4 regions of the Cutibacterium acnes genome follow, and region 2 is predicted to be linked to each of the others. Evidence: riboswitches for the same ligand, from Rfam matches in the RefSeq annotation. Region 2 holds a riboswitch; each other region holds the start of a gene.
What was found. Region 2 has a riboswitch for cobalamin ahead of CPA42_RS11215 (ribonucleoside-diphosphate reductase subunit alpha). Riboswitches for the same ligand answer to the same signal wherever they lie in the genome.
Positions count from the first base shown of each region.

Region 1: it holds a riboswitch for cobalamin, as region 2 does, so the genes downstream of both, CPA42_RS02290 (FecCD family ABC transporter permease) here and CPA42_RS11215 (ribonucleoside-diphosphate reductase subunit alpha) in region 2, are expected to answer to the same signal.
Region 3: it holds a riboswitch for cobalamin, as region 2 does, so the genes downstream of both, CPA42_RS01850 (FecCD family ABC transporter permease) here and CPA42_RS11215 (ribonucleoside-diphosphate reductase subunit alpha) in region 2, are expected to answer to the same signal.
Region 4: it holds a riboswitch for cobalamin, as region 2 does, so the genes downstream of both, cobO (cob(I)yrinic acid a,c-diamide adenosyltransferase) here and CPA42_RS11215 (ribonucleoside-diphosphate reductase subunit alpha) in region 2, are expected to answer to the same signal.

Region 1 is NZ_CP023676.1:460,871-464,190, forward strand. Features, by position in the region: gene CPA42_RS02280 (VOC family protein) at 1-629, shown strand, start outside; gene CPA42_RS12825 (hypothetical protein) at 1,099-1,236, shown strand; cobalamin riboswitch at 1,326-1,501, shown strand; gene CPA42_RS02290 (FecCD family ABC transporter permease) at 1,591-2,610, shown strand; gene CPA42_RS02295 (ABC transporter ATP-binding protein) at 2,607-3,320, shown strand, end outside.
Region 2 is NZ_CP023676.1:2,227,049-2,230,368, forward strand. Features, by position in the region: gene CPA42_RS11200 (NADH:flavin oxidoreductase/NADH oxidase) at 1-102, shown strand, start outside; gene CPA42_RS11205 (hypothetical protein) at 178-402, shown strand; gene CPA42_RS11210 (MFS transporter) at 409-1,641, shown strand; cobalamin riboswitch at 1,779-1,978, shown strand; gene CPA42_RS11215 (ribonucleoside-diphosphate reductase subunit alpha) at 2,091-3,320, shown strand, end outside.
Region 3 is NZ_CP023676.1:381,639-384,958, reverse strand. Features, by position in the region: gene pstA (phosphate ABC transporter permease PstA) at 1-47, shown strand, start outside; gene pstB (phosphate ABC transporter ATP-binding protein PstB) at 66-842, shown strand; gene CPA42_RS01855 (siderophore-interacting protein) at 1,069-1,956, shown strand; cobalamin riboswitch at 1,983-2,179, shown strand; gene CPA42_RS01850 (FecCD family ABC transporter permease) at 2,207-3,241, shown strand; gene CPA42_RS01845 (ABC transporter ATP-binding protein) at 3,238-3,320, shown strand, end outside.
Region 4 is NZ_CP023676.1:470,804-474,123, reverse strand. Features, by position in the region: gene CPA42_RS02350 (cobyrinate a,c-diamide synthase) at 1-1,423, opposite strand, end outside; gene cobO (cob(I)yrinic acid a,c-diamide adenosyltransferase) at 1,423-2,037, opposite strand; adenosylcobalamin (AdoCbl) riboswitch at 2,090-2,175, opposite strand; gene cbiT (precorrin-6Y C5,15-methyltransferase (decarboxylating) subunit CbiT) at 2,266-2,862, shown strand; gene CPA42_RS02335 (DUF4118 domain-containing protein) at 2,889-3,320, opposite strand, start outside.

The DNA.
Region 1 (3,320 bases), 730 kb from region 2:
TTGTCGCCCCGACGACGCATCCGGCGGATCTCGTGCGATTCAGCCCAGCGGTGGCGTTAGTCGACATCTATTCCCATGCGGGTTTTGCCTCGATGCTCACCGGGGAGTCTGTCCTCACATTGCCGACGACGAATCGCAGGCACGTGGCGCGGTTCCTGGCCAACGTCGACGATCCGGTCGAGGTGCCGTTGTGTGCCGAGCCTGGCGACGACACCCCTCGTTTTGTTGAGCATCTCCGTGTGGGCACGGTCGCCAACCAGATGTTGCGGGTTTTTGAATCCGAGGAGGAGTACGGGCGTTCCCACGAGGGATCCTTGGGCAGCGAGCTACAGTTCGCCGCCGGAACCCTGATCAGTCCTTGGCTTATGGAGATTAACGCCGGGCGAGCTACCCGTGGTGAGGCCAGTGCTGTCGCTGAGATGACGATGGTGTGCAAGAAAGTTGAGAAACGCACGAACGTGCTTACCGGGGTGGACTGGTACCGGATCGTGGGTGACACTTCGATTCCCATGACTCTGGCCGTGTCTGCGAACCTTCCTCGTGTGCCGCATGTGGGGTCAGTCGTCACTGGGCAGGTCGTCCCGGTGGTGTCGACGGGAACCTGGGAGGGTGACGCCCTCTGGGGGTGAGCAATGAGAGGGCCTTGTGTTGCGACGCCCCACACCTCATCGTCATGACGGGCTGGTCATGTTTGCAGTGTGGAAACGTCACACTACAACTCACACTTCAAATTTTGCAGTGTCAGTTGCACTGTGAGTTGAAGTGTAGCTTTCTGGGTTGCGGCGTGGGGTTTTTCGATGTGGATCGTGGCGGACGGTTTCCTGTGGCAGGCAGCGGGACCCCTTCGCGGGCGTCCATGTTTCACGTCGAGTGTCGACAGTTGTAGCTGCCTGTTGCATTGACGCCGGAGGTGCGACTTTCGGGCCGGATCCGATCACAGTCGAGATTTAAGCAGCACTGGAGCACCTCGATGAGGGTCTTAGGATGGGGAACACAAGCGCGTTGACGTCACGGGGGACGCCGGCTGAGGGGGAAAGACGGCGAATTGCTGCCCGAACGCGCTGTTTGCGAGGCTTTCGTCAACGAGCATGGCGGATCGTGGATTCTACTATCTGTGCGGTGACAACGCGTCCTGACGCTTTCGCGTCCAGCGGCATGCTCTCACGCAAAGTTTGCATCACGGTAGAGCTTGGCTCGGACGCGATCGGAAGTGGGCACCTCGCGGTTACTGTGTAGCTTTTCGCCCCACAAACTCGTGGTCCGAGCCGATTCTGTGGCCCGGTACGTTGACGGGGCTGTGCGGCATGGAATGAAGGTCCCTGATATCCTCCATGAGTCTGTATGGTGCGGCCCTGATGAGGTCGCAGGAACCCGGTGTGAATCCGGGACTGTTGCGCAGCGGTGACGGTGACGACGTCGGCGAAACCACTGGGAGTGATCCTGGGAAGGGCCGACCGAGGGTGATCCGAAGTCCGAAGACCCCCATGCACGGCGCTGTGTCGTTCGGATCTCGCATCAAGGTCCTCGCACCAAGAAGGAACTGTCATGCCCTCATCGAGGCGATCGGTTGAGCGTGACCGCAGGTTACCGGTGGCGCCGTTGCTGCTGGTCCTCGTGGTGCTCATCGTCGTAAGTGCCGTCATCTCGTTGGCCATCGGATCCGAACCACTGCCGTTGCGTGGAGTCCTTGACACCGTGGGCGCTCGGGTGACCGGTCAACCGGGACCCGATCCGACAATCGACGTCATCGTCTGGGACCTGCGTGCCCCGAGGGCTCTGCTGGCGGTCATCGTTGGCGCCGGTCTTGCCCTGGCTGGAAGTGGCATGCAGACCTTGGTGCGGAACCCGCTGGCTGACCCCTACCTGCTAGGTGTATCGGCTGGCGCAAGTGTGGGAGCAACCGCAGTCATCGCTTTGGGGATGTTCACTTCGTGGGGAACTCACCGACTCACTCTTGGTGCCCTTGTAGGGGCTTTGGCGGCAGCTGCATTGGTCTATCTCATCTCCATGGCGCAAGGAGGCATGACGCCGCTTCGGTTGGTGCTGTCGGGCGTGGTGTTGTCCTCGGCGTTCTCGGCGTTGGCGAGTTTCCTCGTCTTCCGAAGTCCCGACCCGCGTGCAGCACAGTCGGTGCTGTTTTGGATGCTGGGGTCAGTTGCGGGTGCCACCTGGGACAGCCTGTGGGTGGCGGCCCTTGTCACTGTTGTTATCGCCGTGCTCATGATCGCGTTCTCCGGGTGGTTAGATGCTTTGGCGGCCGGCACCGACGTCGCCCGTTCCCTGGGCATACCTGACACGCGCGTCCGCAAGGCGCTGTTCGTCGGTAATTCAGTGCTCGTCGGAGTGCTCGTGGCCGTTTCCGGCGGCATCGGGTTCGTGGGGCTTGTCATCCCCCACATGGCTCGATTGCTCGTGGGAGCCAGTCATAGGTCGATGCTCCCAATCGCTGCCGCTGTGGGCAGCCTGTTCCTGTTGTGGGTGGACGTCGGTGCGCGAGTTATTGCGGCTCCGCAAGAAGTGCCCCTCGGCGTCGTAACCGGATTCATTGGTGCGCCCATCTTCCTGTACCTCATGGGTCGCAGCCAATACCGATTCTCGAGTGAATCATGACGTGTCTTGACGTTCGCAATGTGCAGTGCCGGATCGGTGATCGCGTCATCGTCGACGACGTGAGCTTCACGGCGGAAGCGGGACAACTCACTGCCATCGTTGGGGTCAATGGTGTGGGTAAGTCCACGCTGTTGCGATCCATCGCCGGCGTCAGAAAGGTCAATGCCGGGGATGTCCTGCTCGACGGGAAATCGGTGAACCAGTACACCCCCATGCAGCGGGCTCGGCTCATGGCGTTCGTTGGGCAGGAGGAGTCTCCCTCCCCGGATCTCCTGCTGGGAGAGATGGTGGCGCTGGGACGCACGCCGCACCGCAAGCCGTGGCAGGTGGGGCAGCGTTCCGAGCGCGCGATCATTCGTGACGCTTTGGCTTTGGTCGGGTTGGATCATTTGATCGATCGTCGGTGTGACCATTTGTCGGGCGGTGAACGGCGACGCGCCGTCATCGCGCGTGGGCTGGCCCAAGGGGCCGATCTCATCTTGTTGGACGAACCGACCAACCACCTCGACGTTCGGCACCAGTTGCAGTTGTTGGAGACGCTGCGTGCCAGTGGGCGGACGGTCGTGGCCACCATCCACGATCTAAGCATGGCCGCTTCGCACTTCGATCGCGTGGTCGTCCTGGCCGACGGTGGGGTTCTTGCCACGGGACCCGCCGAGGAGGCGCTCAGCCCGTCTAACGTGGCGACGGCTTTCCATGTCATTGCGCAT
Region 2 (3,320 bases):
CTGCGTGACACCAACTGGCCACTGCGCGCCGCCCACGAACTTGGCGTCCCCAACGAGGAGGCCCCGTGGCACCCGGCGCGATTCCGCGGCGCCTGGCGGTGACAGTCGGTTTCACCACCACGGTCGGCCGCGCGTGGCTGAGAATTAGTTCGTCACGTGACCCCAGGCACACGTACAGTGCTCGAATCGGCGATGTCGATGACGACTCCACGCCGATTGGCCGTGTCCGTCGGGACCTACCGCAATCGCCACGCCCGACGAGTTGATGCGGTCCCGCCAATGCCGGGGGACGAGATGTCAGACGCACAGAGCACCAGGTCAGCATCAGTACGCAGCGAATCGGACGTGTACCGCGCAGTATGGAACACCGTCAAGGGGTCGATGGGCAACCTCGTCGAGTAGTTCGACGTGTACACGTACACGACGTTCGCAGCCTATTTCGAGGACCAGTTCTTCTCGCCTGACGACCCGCACAAGAGCATCTACATCTACGCGATTTTCTGGGCGACCTTCATCATGAGGCCGTTCGGATCGTGGTTCTTCGGTCGCTGGGCCGACCGTCACGGACGTCGGTCCGCCCTCATCATGGCAGTGACAATCATGGCCGTCGGCTCCCTCGTCATCTCCGTGTTGCCCACCCGAGGCACCATCGGAGTGGGGGCCCCGATCCTGTTGCTCATCTGTCGTATCGTGCAAGGATTCGCCACAGGAGGTGAGTACGGCACCTCGGCCACCTACATGTCAGAAGCCTCCACCAAGGGACACCGCGGTTTCTTCTCCTCGTTCCAGTACTTCACCCTCGTGGGTGGTTTAGTGACAGCCCAGGCCGTCCTACTCCTGCTGTCCTCCCTCATGAGTGAGGCCACGATCCATGCCTGGGGATGGCGCATCCCATTCTTCATCGGTGGCGTCGCAGCGCTCATCGTTTTCTTCATGCAGAAGACGATGGATAAATCGCTGAGTACCGAACATCTTAAATCCGTGCGGTCGGGTGAGGACAGCTCGTCAGGAAGTCTGAAAGAGCTCTTTGGAAACCATCTCGGTAACTTCCTCCTGGCTTTTACCATCGCCAGCGGCGGTACCCTGTGCTTCTACGTCTACACCGTCAATGCACCGAATATCGTCCATTCGACTTTCAGCAGCACTCCGATGGCGGCAACCGCGGTCAACCTCATCGCCCTATTCATCCTCATGCTCGGGCAACCGCTGGGAGGCCTCATCGGTGACCGGATCGGACGCAAACCGGTGTTGCTCTTCTTTGCCGCCGGTGGAGTCGTTTATACCTGGGTTCTCGTGACCTGTCTGTCGCATGCCCGCAAGCCCGTAACTGCATTCCTCATGCTGCTCATGGGCTATATCTTCCTTACCGGATATACCTCGATCTCCACAGTTGTGAAGTCCGACCTTTTCCCAACCGATGTCAGGGCGCTGGGTGTTGGGATGGCCCATGGTTTCGCGAATTCCCTGTTCGGCGGCACGGCTCCACTCATTTACGTGTGGGCGAAACAGGGTGACGCGATCCCCGCCTTCATCGGGTATGTGACGGCGCTGTCCGCGGTCACCTTACTTACGATCCTCTTCGGGCTGACCACACGGACTGCGTCACACCTGGATGCGCCGACGAAGGGTGGGCACGACTAACAAAGCGGCAGTTACTCGCCCCGGTACGCGGTGATTTCTCCAACGTTTCAGGCGGTCGAACACGATGCTACGAAGCCAAACTGCCGACGGCGAGGCCCGGGAATATCCTCCGTTGACTCCCCTTGCTCGCCCTTCATATAGTGACGAATGCACGTGGTTCCCGTGTTCGCACGGGCCAAGAGGGAATCCGGTGTGAATCCGGAGCTGCCCCGCAGCGGTATATGAGAACGACCGCCGTCATGACGCACTGTGCTTTGGCATGGGAAGCGACGGCTAGTAGGAGTCCGATCAGGACGAGCTCATGAGCCCGAAGACCTGCCAGGTGTGGTCCCGCAACCGCGGGGCCCGGTTCGCGATCTCGCGGGAAGTATCGCAGCGTTCAGGGGGACCACTGTCCCTGCCGCATTCCGCCCGGTCGCGTGCCCACGGCATCGCACGGAGGAATTGCAATGAGCGCCGACCCCATTTCGACCATCCGCGTCCGCAAGCGTGACGGGTCTTTAGCCCCCTACGACGGTAACGAAGTCGCTGCCTCGATCATGGACTCGGCCCGCGGCCTTGACGACGCCGTCGCCCGGGCAACCCTGCTGCAGGCAGAGGTGGAGATCACCCTCTTTGACGGGATGACCACCGACGCCCTCGACGAAGCCGTCATTCAGGTGGCCCTAGGCAACGCTAAGGACGATCCAGCCTTTGACACTATCGCCAGCCGGATCGCCGTCAAGAAGCTCTACAAAGAGGTCTTTGGCGACACCCATGACGATCTAGGTGACGTCGACCCCGAGAGGGTGCAGGATCTGCACCGCAACTATTTCCCGCGCACGATCGCCAAGCTTGTCGCCGATGGTCACCTTGACGAGCGTCTGGGACGAGATTTCGACCTCGAGACGCTTGCAGCTGCCCTCGACCCCACTCGTGACGACCTCATCGGGTTCATGGGCGTGCGCACCATGATCAACCGTTATCTCTTGCGCACTCCCGATAAGCAGGCTTTGGAGGTACCGCAGTACTTCTGGATGCGCGTCGCGATGGGGCTGAGCCTCACTGAGGACGATCCCACTTCCTCGGCGCTGGCCCTTTACGACTCCATGAGCAACCTGCGCCACCTGGCCGCTGGATCCACCCTTGTCAATGCGGGGACGCCATCGGCTCAGCTATCTAACTGCTTCGTCATGCGCACTGAGGACAATCTGGAGCACATCGCCCAGACGATCCGCGACGTCATGTGGATCACCAAGGGCACCGGCGGCATTGGGTTGTCGATGTCGGATCTTCGCTGCGAGGGATCCCCGATCCGCTCAGATAACACTGCATCAACTGGGCCGATCCCCTTCATACACACCTTTGACTCCACACTGCGTGCGGTCTCTCGGGGAGGCAAGAAGCTCGGCGCCTTGTGCTTCTACCTGGAGAACTGGCACATGGACTTCCCGCAGTTCCTCGACCTGCGGCAGAACTCCGGTGACCCGTACCGACGCACCCGCACCGCCGACACTGCGGTGTGGATCTCCGACGAGTTCATGAAGCGTGTCGCCAAAGACGAGGACTGGTACCTCTTCGATCCCGCCGAAACCCAGGATCTCACCGAGCTTACCGGATCGGACTTCTCCAAGCGTTACGCCCAGTATGTCGAGCAGGCGGAAGCTGGCAAGATCAAGCGCTTTCGGCGCACTACTGCC
Region 3 (3,320 bases), 650 kb from region 2:
TTGCCCGTCGGATCTCCCGCCGCTACATGCGCCGCATGGGCAAGTGACATGAAAGTGAGCTGCATATGGCAAAGCGCATCGAGACCAAAGACCTCGACATTTACTACGGGTCCTTCCACGCCGTCGAGTCGGTAAACCTGATCGTCGAGCCTCGCACTGTGACGGCCTTCATTGGCCCGTCCGGGTGTGGCAAGTCGACGGTGCTGCGGACCCTCAATCGCATGCACGAGGTCATTCCAGGTGCCTACTGCACCGGCAAGGTAGAGCTCGACGGGGTTGACCTGTACGGCAAAGGCGTCGACCCGGTAGCCGTGCGACGCAATGTTGGCATGGTCTTCCAGCGAGCCAACCCCTTCCCGGCAATGTCCATCCGAGATAACGTCGTAGCAGGGCTGAAGCTCAACGGCGTACGTGACAACAAGTTACTCGATGAGGCTTGTGAGAAGTCGCTACGCGGCGCCAACCTGTGGGACGAGGTCAAGGACCGCCTGGAGCGCTCCGGCGCTTCCCTTTCGGGTGGCCAGCAGCAACGACTGTGCATCGCCCGAGCCATTGCCGTCGAGCCCGAGGTCCTACTCATGGACGAGCCCTGCTCGGCCCTGGACCCGATCTCGACCCTAGCCATCGAGGATCTTGTCAGTGAGCTCAAGGAGCGCTTCACCGTGGTGATCGTAACCCACAACATGCAGCAGGCTGCCCGGGTCTCTGATCAGACCGCCTTCTTTAACCTGAAAGCTCAGGGAGAGCCCGGTCGTCTCGTCGAGATCGACACCACCGAGCGAATTTTCTCCAACCCAAAGGAAAAAGCCACTGAGGATTACATCTCGGGCCGCTTCGGCTGAGAGACCTCGACAGCTCCATCACACCGCTGCGTTTCAACCAGCATGGCAACGAATGTCTCCGCGCTGACCTGACCGGCTTCCCCTTGCTCGATTCCTAATCTTAGGGTTGACTAACAGCGCCAGCACTCACCGGAGCTGCTCGCTGAACACCGCTGCCCCAGGATCATTAACGATCCGGAGACCGCCTCACCGATCGTCATTCCCCTCGAAATCCTGGAGACCCACCATGGCTGAGTACCGTCCCTACCTCATGAGGTTGTCGTCGCGAAGCCTCGTCGAGCCCAATTTCATCCGACTCATTCTCACCGGCGACGAGGTGCGATTCCCCCAGCCGTGCCTTGACCGGCGGATCAAACTGCTGTTCATCGGGGAGCATCCAAACCCGGCGCTCACCGATCCCAAGGTCGGAGACGGCTGGTACCAGCTCTGGCTCGACGATCCCGCCCGGCCCGAGATGCGCACGTACACCGTGCGCCGGGTGATAGAGAACGGCATCGTCATTGATGTCGCCTGCCACGACGGGGACGGCCCGGGGCACAGGTTTGCCACCAGTGCTCCGTTGGGCAGTCAGGTACTCGTCATCGGGTTGGACGCCACCGCCCCAGGAGCAGAGCAGACCGGTATCGATTTCCACCCCGGGGATGCTAAACGGCTGCTGATCCTGGGTGACGACGCTGCTGCACCCGCAGTGTGCTCGATCCTGGAGCAACTGCCCACCCATGCGGCAGAGGTCGAAGCCGTGGTGGAGGTACCACAGCTGGCCCGGAAGATCGAAGCCGGCCCGGACGGCCACTGGACCGACTCGCGCGGCAATCGGATCAACATTAGGTGGCAGGAGCGGTTAGGCGAGCGAGGGGACCGTCTGGCCGAGGCCATCGAGGACCACCTGCATCGGTTCCCATTGCCGCGCTGCCAACAGGACTCTCCTGAGGAGGGACCCGACGATCTGTTGTGGGACACCCCTGCTAGCCCGCCGCAAGAGTTTTACTCGTGGATTGCCGGCAAGTCCACAATGGTGCGCCGCCTGCGACGGATCCTCGTCAACGATCACGGCGTCGATCGTCGTCACATCGCCTTCATGAGCTATTGGAGACACGGCAGCGCGGGGATGTGAGTGCGCCGGTTCAGCCAGATGAGGTAGTACTAAAGGCCAGATGAGGTAGTACTAAAGGTTGTGCTAAAGTACCGCCGTCCGATGCAGGGAACCCCGTGAGAATCGGGGACTGACGCGCAGCGGTAACGCAGACGGGCAAGTAGCAAGCCACTGGGAACAACCCGGGAAGGCGCTCGTTCGGATGATGCCAAGTCCGAAAACCTCCCGGACCACACTTACCCGACGGCCGCGCGACTCGGCCCCAACGAGGATGGCTTTCTTGGTTCGATCCCTGCATCGCCGCACACCAGTGCGATTCATTCTGCTGGTGGCGTTGCTCGTCCTCACCCCAGTGCTGTCTATCGCCTTCGGCGCCGCCCCAGTGCCCATAGGCCAGGTGCTCGGGGTCTTAGCCGATCACTGCGGACTACCAGTCCACCTCTCCTGGGACTCCATCACCGATGCCATCGTCTGGCAGAACCGAATGCCACGGATAGTCACTGGGCTGGGGGTAGGAGCGATCCTGGGAGCGGCCGGGGTGACCCTGCAAGCGGTGGTACGCAATCCGCTCGCTGAGCCGTATGTGTTGGGAGTCAGCGCCGGAGCGTCGTCGGGGGTTGCCACAGCAATCATCCTCGTCGGTATCTCCTCAACTTTCGGAGTGGCCGGCATGGCGTTTCTGGGAGCTCTTGCCTCAACCGCCATCGTGTTGTTCATGGGCGGCGGGCGCAACTCGTCGACCCTTCGCCTCATCCTGGCCGGACTCGCAGTGGGATTCGTGTTCCAAGCTCTCACCAACTTCATTATCTTCTCGTCCGACTCTCCCGAGACCGCCCGGGCGGTAATGTTCTGGACCCTCGGCGATCTGTCCCGGGCCAGCTGGGCCCAAGGGTGGACGAGCATCGTCGTGGCGGTCGTGCTCTCTATACTCTTGTGGATCTGTGCTCCGTGGCTCGACGCCCTGGCCTCCGGTGATTCCACAGCTACTGCAGTGGGAATCGACCCAGCGATGATCCGCGTTCTGCTCCTCGTCCCCGTTTCGGCCGGGGTCGCGATCGCCGTCGCGATTTCGGGCGGGATCGGTTTCGTCGGGTTAGTGATCCCCCACCTCATGCGCTCCTTCATCGGACACGGCCACCGCCGTCTGGTCGTCTCCTCAGCGATTACAGCAGCGATCTTCCTGGTGTGGGCCGACACGTTTTCCCGCACAGTCTTCAGCCCGGCGGAACTGCCGATCGGCGTCATCACCGGTCTACTCGGCGCACCCTTCCTGCTCGTACTCGTAAAGAGGGGGACGTTGGCATGATCAATGCCTCTCAGCTGGTAGTCCGACGCGGGCAACGAATCGTTTTAGAGAACATCGATTTTTCCGCAGGCCAAGGGGT
Region 4 (3,320 bases), 740 kb from region 2:
CGTGATGGTTGAGATCGGGCTCAACGACTTGATCACCTCGGCCCTCGTGGAACTTCGTCACCTCGCTGGCAAACCACGCTGCTTGGGTGGGCTGACCGGCCCAGTGCAGGTGCAGGTAGGACGCCTGAATCGTGGGCCGGCCCAGCCCCGCCGGATCTCCCAAAGCCCCCTCGGCGCGGTCGGTGCCGTCGGGCATCGTGATGTGCCACGCCGGGTCGAGGTCGGCCAGCGGAGTCGTCGTGGTGCGGTGAAATTCGTGACCAACGACACTGATGGAGTCACGTGTAGCGACGCGGTACCCCATCGTGAGCCGCTTTGCCATGGCCGCATCCATCGGTAGCACGCCAGCCATCTCGTGCCCGTCAAGGTGACGGCACAGATACAACAACCCGGCGCACTCGGCGACAATCGGCATCCCGGCCTCAGCGTGGGACCGTACGTCGTCCCCCAGCTCCGAGTTGGTTTCCAAATCGGTGGCATGCATCTGAGGAAAGCCGCCTCCCAAATACAGTCCTTGGATGCCGTCAGGAAGGCGCCGATCCGTAAGGGGATCAACGTCGACGACCCGGAACCCTGCCGCTATCAGCATCTCGGTGGTCTCGGGGTACCGGAAGGTGAAGGCCCGTCCGGCGAACATACCCACAAGCGGCGACTCACCGAATGGATGGCCTTGCCAGCCGGCGGATTCCAGGGCAGCGGCGGGGTCCCACGGCTCGACGTCGAGGTCGGGGGCAGTAGCAGCCATATCCATAACGGCGTCAAGATCGACGTATTCGGCAATGAGGCCCCCCAGCCCGGCAACCTTGGTCGCGGAGTCTTCCCATTCCCCCGCTGGCACCAGACCGAGGTGGCGCGACGGCACAAAGATCGACTCGGTACGCGGGATCTGACCGAGCACCGGGATACCCAGTTGGGCCAAGCCCCGAGCGACTTCGGCACCGTGACGGGGTGAGGCCACCCGGTTAAGAATCGCCCCCGCAACGGTGACGTCAGGATCGAACGTCGCCAAACCAGCCACGACGGCGGCATGGGTGAGCGAAGCATGCGCGGTGTCAACGACCACGACAACCGGAGTTCGGGTCGTCGTGGCGATCTCGGCGCTGGAGCCACGGCCAGTCCCAAGCTGGCCGTCGAACAGCCCCATAACCCCCTCAATAACCGCAATATCGGCCGGATCAGGGGTGACGAAACCGTGGGCTAGCAGAGGGGCCATGAGCTCGTCACCGCACATCACGGAGTCGAGGTTGCGACCGGGACGTCCACTCGCCATCGAGTGGTATCCGGGGTCGATGTAGTCCGGTCCGACCTTGAAAGGCGCCACCGTCCGGCCACTGGCGCGAAGAGCTGCCATGAGACCGGTAGCAACAGTTGTTTTGCCACCACCCGATGCCGGGGCGGCAATAAGAATTCGTGGAAGGCGCATCACCACTCGATTCCCGCCTGGCCGCGCTGGCCAACGTCAAACGGGTGTTTGATCTTCGTCATCTCGGTGACGATATCGGCCACCTCGACAAGCGCATCCGGTGCTCGACGTCCGGTAATGACGACGTGCTGAGTTCCCGGGCGATTGACCAAAGTCTCGACGACCTCATCGACGTCGAGCCATCCCCAGTCCATTGGGTAGGTGAATTCGTCAAGGAGGTAGAAGTCGAGGGCCTCGTGCGCCAACAGATCAGACACGTGGCGCCATCCTTCCCGGGCGGCCGCCTCAGGGTTCTCCGCAGCATCAAAGGATCGTGTCCAAGACCACCCGGTACCCATCACCTCCCAGGTGACCGGCCCTCCGACGCCGATCTCCTCATGCAGCTGTCCGAGCGCCCGAAGAGCATCTTCCTCACCGACGTGCCAGCGCCCGGATTTCACGAACTGAAAGACCCCAACTCGCCATCCCTGATGCCAGGCACGCAGGGCGGTTCCCATAGCCGCCGTCGTTTTCCCCTTACCCTCACCGGTGTTAACCACCAGCACCGGGCGTAATCGCCGCTGCCTCGTGGACAGTCCGTCGTCGGGTTCGGCACTAGTGCGCGCGTGCGGCATGGATGACCTCCTTCGGGTCCGCGCCCTTGGTACCGCGGCGTTTCCGCGACTTGACTTACGGGATAGACCTGGCTTGCGCTGGGACGCTCACAGTGGCGGGACCGCTCCGGATTCGCACCGAATTCCTCCCCGCGAGTCCCCTTGATTGTGTCACACGGGCTTCGGCTCCCCCACCCCGCGTTGGCCCGGATCCGGGGGCCAGCTTGCGCACTGGCCTAGGCTTCACCCATGACCCACGATCCTGATACCTCTCTCCTCGGACGTACCCCCGGCCTGGCCGAGGAGCACTTCGCCCACGACGGGCTCATCACCAAGCACGCGGTACGAGCCGTTGCGCTGGCAGCCCTGCGGCCCATGCCTGGTCAACTGTTATGGGACCTCGGTACCGGAGCCGGGTCAATCGCGGTGGAATGGTGCCGCACTGACCCAACCTGTCGGGCGATCGGGCTGGAACGCAAGGCTGAGCGGGCCGCCAACGCACGTACTAACGCGTCCGAACTCACCCTTCCGGGCCAGTTCGACGTGATCGACGCCGATCTGGCAAAGGGACTGCCCGAGGGGCTTCCTGACCCCGACGCAGTGTTCATCGGCGGTGGAGCCACCAAGGCCCTGGTGAATCAGTGCCGGCCACGACTTCCCATCGGCGGTCGGCTCGTCGTTCACGGTGTCACTATGGAGGCCGAAATGCTAGTGGAGACCCTGCACTGTGACCTAGGCGGTGATCTCATCAGGTTCGGAGTCGAAACCGCCGATGTCATCGGTCGGTTACACGGCTGGAAGCCAGCCCGCACCGTCGTGGCGTGGACCTGGCAACGCACTGAGTGACATGCCCGGCTACCCCCACTGCGGACTCAGCTGATCTGGGAAGCGAGTAAGCAGGCAGCCCGCATCTGCTCGGCGGTGGGACGCACGTGGCGCGATGCCGCCGAGATACGGATGTAACCACCGGCCGCGGGGAAACAGATGAAGCGATCGGTTGGGAATCCCACCCGAGAGGGATCCTCCAGACCGACGTCGGTGCGCATGGCGGTGGCGTCCTGAATGACAGCTTCCCCGGAAGGTGGAGCTCCGTCCACCCAAGCTCCGGCCTCAGCCCCGACCAGACCGGCCAGACGCTGAGCAACCTCGTCACGACTCATGTCTCCCGACCTCGCGTCCAGAGCGTAGGTGACATATCCCTGTCGTCGCTCAGCCAAATCTGAGGCCGTCAGTGCCCACCGCGAAATGCCTGCGATCGCGGCACCAACGACGAAGAGCACAATCGTCACCTCGATGTCGGGACG